Linked DNA regions of Mesorhizobium shangrilense. The protein of the gene in region 1 interacts with the protein of each later gene in a pairwise test. Links are inferred from orthologs where the notes say so. Each region holds a gene or a part of one and is shown in the gene's direction. Other genes may lie near its edges.

Evidence for each region.
Region 2: the proteins of mntR (region 1) and PD284_RS09680 interact in binary tests that used the Escherichia coli proteins (3 or more experiments, as listed by UniProt). The link is inferred for Mesorhizobium shangrilense from one-to-one orthologs.

The regions. Positions count from the first base shown.
Region 1 is NZ_JAQGPN010000001.1:2,929,899-2,933,012, reverse strand. The notes cover bases 186-2,980. They hold mntR (manganese-binding transcriptional regulator MntR), read left to right. Parts: upstream 186-1,251; coding sequence 1,252-1,710; downstream 1,711-2,980. Other genes in these bases: mazG (nucleoside triphosphate pyrophosphohydrolase), read left to right, coding at 2,263-2,980; copM (CopM family metallochaperone), read left to right, coding at 1,824-2,180; PD284_RS14160 (multicopper oxidase domain-containing protein), read right to left, coding at 186-946. Outside these bases: more of PD284_RS14160, read right to left, coding at 1-185; more of mazG, read left to right, coding at 2,981-3,084; GTPase HflX, read right to left, coding at 3,097-3,114.
Region 2 is NZ_JAQGPN010000001.1:1,978,118-1,981,251, forward strand. What follows is about bases 117-2,931. They hold PD284_RS09680 (methionine ABC transporter ATP-binding protein), read left to right. Parts: upstream 117-914; coding sequence 915-1,949; downstream 1,950-2,931. Other genes in these bases: PD284_RS09675 (ABC transporter substrate-binding protein), read right to left, coding at 117-171; PD284_RS09685 (methionine ABC transporter permease), read left to right, coding at 1,939-2,607; PD284_RS09690 (MetQ/NlpA family ABC transporter substrate-binding protein), read left to right, coding at 2,650-2,931. In the rest of the region: more of PD284_RS09675, read right to left, coding at 1-116; more of PD284_RS09690, read left to right, coding at 2,932-3,134. UniProt on the Escherichia coli protein: Part of the ABC transporter complex MetNIQ involved in methionine import. Responsible for energy coupling to the transport system. It has also been shown to be involved in formyl-L-methionine transport.

The DNA.
Region 1 (3,114 bases):
GCGCATGGAACATGTAGAGGCCGGGCTCGTGGTCACGGAAACTGAACTCGAGGATGCCCCGCTGCGCCTGGCACTGCATGATAAGATCCACCGTCTTCAGGGTCGGGGTCAGCGTCGTTCCCTGGTCGAAATAGTCGAAGAAGTTCGCGTGCAGGTGGAACGAGTTGATCGGATCAAATTCAGTCACGTTGACGAGGTAGATTCGGACCGGCCGGTTCCTGTCCACCTTGATTGGCTGCTTGGCGTAGCAGTGAGCCACGGTGTTGCAGGCATAAAACTCGTTCTCGCCGTCGAACGTCGTGTCGAAGGCGTTCATCACCATCGCCATTTCCTGCCAGTTGGCGTTTTCCGGCGTGCCCAGCAGACGGGATTTCGCGACATCGGCCATGTCGGGGTGACGCGCCGGATCCGGGTCCACGACGAACAGGCCGTACATGCCCTTGTGCATGTGGCGGGCCAGCGGCAGGGCGTGGCAGTGATAGAGGTGGCAGCCAAAGGGCTTGGCCTCGAATTCGTAGACGAATTCTTCTCCCGGATCGATGACGCCGGCCCCGGGAACGCCATCCATCCGCGCGGAGTGGATGCCGTGAAAGTGCATCGAATGCGGATGCGATCCGTAGTTCTTGAAGACGATGCGCAGCAGATCGCCTTCCGTAGCGCGCAGCGCGGGACCGGGCACGCGACCGTTGTAGGTCCAGGCCGGGAACATCACCCCCGGCGCGATCTCGATCTCCTTGTCTTCGCCTGTGACCTCGAATGTGCGCACGGTGCGGCCATCCGACCGCTTGGTCACTTCGCCGGTGTCCCAGTCCGTCAGCATGGCGGTAGGGTCGAAACCGTTGCGTGCATTGTCGACTTCGCCGACGGTCATCATCGCCCCATGCGCCGTCAGGTGATCCTGCTTGGCCGCATGGCCTGCCGTCGAAGCCTGCTGGGCCGCCCGCATGGTGCTGTGATCATGCGTCGCCTGACCGGCTGCGTTGCGCGCGCTCAAGGCCGCGCCTCCGGCCGCGAGGATACCGGCCCCCAAAAAACCGCGTCGACTGAGATCGAACGGCAACCACCGTCGCATGAAATCCACCCCTGTTAGCAATGACGAACAAGAAGAGCACAATCGCTTAATTATAGCAATGGCTATATTTTTCGCGGCGAACAGCCTGCGACACGGAATCATCTGGAAAGATTCAAAACGCCGCTCTATGAGAAATAGCCGAGGCTACACTTTATCGCAGCGAAGGAGCAGAGCTGGTAGTGAGCGACGAGAATCCGACGATTGTAGAGCCCAGCGACCCGATCGATGCGGAAACGCGCGTCGAGAGTTTTAGGCAGACGCGCCACAACCGCCGCACCGAACTCGTCGAGGACTACGTGGAACTGATCGCCGATCTGATCGACGAAGGCGGCGAGGCGCGCCAGGTCGACATCGCGCAGCGGCTGGGCGTAGCACAGCCGACCGTCGCCAAGATGCTGAAGCGGCTGGCTGCCGACGGGCTGATCCAGCAACGGCCCTATCGCGGCGTGTTTCTTTCGGCCGAAGGGCGGGAGCTCGCCGAAATGAGCCGCGACCGGCATCAGGTCGTCGAGTCCTTCCTCTGCGCTCTGGGCATCAGTCCGGAAACTGCGCGCATCGACTCCGAGGGAATTGAGCATCACGTGAGCGCCGAGACGCTGGAAGCCTTCCGCGCCTTCCTGGCCCGCAGCGGGAAATGAGGGCTCCCTCGCGATTCACGAAGTCGTGACATTGACCTTCCAGTAGGTGGAACGACTACGTGCGAGCCATCGGGCAGTCCCGGTATCGACTCGAATGGACTGGAAGCAGGAACATGAAGCACCATCTCATCACCGCAGCAGCCGCCATCTCCCTCGCCATCAGCGGTGCAGCCTATGCCCAGGACGCACATTTGGGCCACGGAGCCGCTGCGCCGAGCGCCGCCGCGGAGGCCTTCGCCAAGGCCAATGAAGACATGCACAAGGCCATGGCCGTGGAGCTTTCCGGTGATGCCGACCGCGACTTCGTGCTTTCCATGATTCCGCATCACGAAGGCGCTGTCGCCATGGCCAGGATCGTGCTGGAACACGGCAAGGATCCGGAGATCCGTGCACTCGCCGAAGAGGTCGTGAAGGCGCAGGAAGCCGAAATCGGACAGATGAAGGCATGGCTGGCCAAGAATCCGGATTGATCTGACCTGCGGATTGTGGACAAGCCGGACGCCCTGAGCGTCCGGCGCTGCGCCGGGCGTACAATCCGGCTACGGTGCAGCGATGAAGCCCTCCAAGGACATTTCCCGCCTGATCGAGATCATGGCCGCTCTGCGGACGCCCGTGACGGGATGTCCCTGGGACGTCGAACAGACCTTCGAGACCATCGCCCCTTACACGCTGGAAGAGGCCTATGAGGTCGCCGACGCCATCGCCAGGCGCGACCTGGCCGATCTGCGCGAAGAGCTCGGCGACCTTCTTCTGCAGGTCGTCTACCACGCCCGCATGGCCGAGGAGCAGGGAGCCTTCGAATTCGGCGATGTGGTGGAGGCGATCACACAGAAGATGATACGCCGTCATCCGCATGTCTTCGGCGACGAAAAGGCCAGAAGTGCCGGCATGGCCAAGGGCATGTGGGACCGGATCAAGGCAGAGGAGAAAGCCGAACGCCGCTCCCGCCACGTCGCGCTCGGCCTTGACCCCGAACTAGGCGGCTCAGGATACCTTGATGACGTACCGGTCGCCCTGCCCTCCCTCACGCGCGCCCTGAAACTGCAGGAGAAGGCTGCCAGGGTCGGCTTCGACTGGCAGGAAGCCGCGCCTATCCTCGACAAGATCGAGGAGGAAATCGGCGAGCTGCGCGCAGAAATGGCCGCGGGCGACCACGCTGCAATCAAGGACGAGTTTGGCGACCTGCTGTTTGCGGTCGTCAATCTCGGACGCCACCTGAAGGTTGATTCCGAGGCAGCGCTCGCCGGGACCAACGAAAAATTCCGCAGCCGATTCCATAGCGTGGAGCGGACGCTCACGGCCGCAGGGCGGAACCTGGATGACGCCTCGCTCGAGGAAATGGAAGCGCTCTGGCAGGACGCCAAGCGCAAATAGGTCGTTCCCGCGCTACTCGGCCGCCCGTCT
Region 2 (3,134 bases), 950 kb from region 1 along the record:
ACCGCCAACGAATTCGAACACCTCGGCGGGGTCGAAGCTGGTCACGCCGTCGATGGCGTTGGCCATGATCAGCGTATCCGCCGGTGTCTCGGCGTAGGCGGGCGGAATGATGCTCACCAAGCCGAACATGACGGCCGCGGTGGTCATGCGAAGAACCGATCTGAATTTCAAAATTCCCTCCTCCTGTGCTCGCCGACGGGCAAGCTTCATCGACAACGCAACAAACCCGCCGGTTGCGGGCGTGCAAATGGACGGAATGCACGTCCCGTTCTCCGGCTGGACGCCGGGGCGGGAATTGCAGCTCTGTGGTGTCCTCCCCAAACCCTTTCGGGAGAAACGGCGCTCAAAGAGTTCTATATGTTGGAATGCCGTTCCATATATCGATAGCACCATCAGTGGAGAGGGATGTCAAGGGGTTCGACCAAGAGCAGTTCAAAATCCCCCGCCAAGCCCGAGCGAAGGCTCGGATGCAACATCCGGAAGATGGTCCCCGAGACAGGGAAAGGAGGCGGCTCGACCGACAGACGCAGAAGCGCCGGAGCGCGTCCGAAAGAGCCCTGCGCGCTGGCGCCGGGTCTCGCCGACGCCTCCTGGAAACGTCCAGAGCCGACATCTGGCGGTCCCGGGTTGGCGCTTTTGCAAGGGTATTTCCCTGCAGGGCCGGTTTGGTGGAATTCCGTTCCTGTTGTATTCCGTCAAATCCGGGCAATGGTGCGCTTGCTGGAACCAAGACTGTCGAGACCAAGTCCGATACGTGCTACGGAAAGTCACCTGTCATGGACTGCGCAGCGTCTTTAGATGACGCGTCGGCGATGAACGCGCCGGGATGACCTGACTGATACCGTGAGCTGAAAATGATACCCCCAACTGTCGCGGCCGATGCCGTCGGGCATGAGCCCGCGGAAACCACCCCCATGGTGACATTCGACCGCGTGACCAAGCGCTACGGCGCCGACGCGAAATCCTTTACTGCACTCGATGGCGTGGACCTGACCGTCGGCCGCGGAGAGATCACCGGCATCATCGGCCGCTCCGGCGCCGGCAAGTCCACGCTCATCCGGCTTGTCAACGGCCTGGAGAAGGCGAGTTCGGGAAGGGTGGTGGTCGACGGCACCGAGGTTGGCGGGCTGAACGAGGCGGGCCTGCGCGGCCTGCGGCGCGAGGTCGGGATGATCTTCCAGCATTTCAACCTGCTGTCCTCGCGCACGGCCTTCGACAACGTCGCATTGCCGCTGGAGATCGCCGGTCTCGACCGCGCGGCGATCAAGCAGAAGGTCGACCCGCTTCTCGATCTCGTCGGTCTCGCCGACAAGGCGGCGCGCTATCCCTCCGAACTGTCGGGCGGGCAGAAGCAGCGCGTCGGCATCGCCCGGGCGCTGGCCACCTCGCCGAAGCTGCTGCTCTCCGACGAGGCCACCTCCGCGCTCGATCCGGAAACGACCCAGTCGATCCTGGCGCTCCTGAAGCAGATCAATGCCGACCTCGGCCTGACGGTCTTGCTGATCACGCATGAGATGGAGGTGGTCAAGACCATCGCCTCCCACGTCGCGGTCATCGATCACGGACGCATCGTCGAGCAGGGACGCACCTTCGACGTCTTCACCGCCCCGCAGCACGAGACGACGCGGATCCTGCTGTCGTCCACATCGGGCGCAAGCCTGCCGGAATGGCTGCGCTCCGGCCTGAAGCCCGAGCCTTCCGCCGGCGACCGCATTCTCGTGCGGCTGACCTTCTTCGGCGCCACGGCGTTCCAGCCGCTGACGGCGCGGCTGGTCACAGAGATCGGCGGCGACATCAACATTCTCGCCGGGGCGATCGAGGAGATCGCCGGCGAGCCTTTCGGCACCCTCGTCGTCGCCTATCCCGCCGCGCCCGAAATCCTCGAGCGCGCCAACCGATTCTATGCCGAGACCGGCTTGTCCACGGAGGTGCTCGGCTATGTCGCCTGAGATGCTTGTCGGCCTGCTCTGGAAGTCGCTGCTGCAGACGCTGCACATGGTGGCCGTGTCCGGCCTGGTCGGATCGTTGATCGGCCTGCCGATCGGCGTGTTCCTCGCCACCAGCGGCAAGGACGAGCTTTTCCCGGCGCCGAAGCTCAACTACGTGATCGGCCTCGTCGTCAATGCGGCCCGTTCCACCCCGTTCATCATCCTGGTCGTGGCGATCATCCCGTTCACGCGCCTCTTGACCGGCACGTCTATCGGCACGACGGCCGCCATCGTGCCGTTGACGATCGCCACCATTCCCTTCTTCGCCCGCCTGGTGGAGGCGGCGATCCGGGAGATCGACAAGGGGCTGATCGAGGCCGCCCGCGCCATGGGCGCGACGCCCATGCAGATCGTCCTCAAGGTGCTTCTGGCCGAGGCCCGGCCGGCCATCCTGCTGGCCTTCACCATGACCATCGTCAGCCTGATCGGCTATTCGGCGATGGTCGGCGCGGTCGGGGGCGGCGGTCTCGGCGATCTCGGCATCCGCTACGGCTACCAGCGCTTCATGCCGGACGTAATGCTGGCCGTGGTGATCGTGCTGATCGTTCTCGTGCAACTGGTGCAGAGCGCTGGCGATGCGCTTGCCCGGCGCTTCGACAAGCGCAACCGCAAGAGCTGATTTCAACCCCTCCCAAGCAGTCTCATCATCAAGGAGTAAGACATGATGAAGTTCCTCGTCTCGGCGGCCCTTGCCGCCCTCATCAGCGTCCCGGCGCTCGCCGAAGACATCAAGGTCGGCGTCACGCCCGGCGAGCACGCGCAGATCATGGAGAAGGTGAAGGAAGTCGCCGCCACGAAGGGTCTCAATATCGAGATCCTGGAGTTCTCCGATTATGTGGTGCCTAACCAGGCGCTGGCCGATGGCGACCTCAACGCCAACTCCTTCCAGCACCAGCCCTATCTCGACAACCAGATCGCCGATCGCGGTTTCGATCTCGTCAGCGTCGGCAAGACCATAACCACGCCGATGGGCGTCTATTCGAAGAAGGTGAAAAACCTCGCCGAGCTCGCCGACGGCGCGACCGTCGCCATCCCGAACGACCCGACCAATGGCGGCCGCGCGCTCCTGGTTCTGGCCAAGGAAGGCCTGATCAAGGTCAACCCGGAAGCCGGTCTGAAGGCGGGTCCCGCCGACGTCACCGAAAA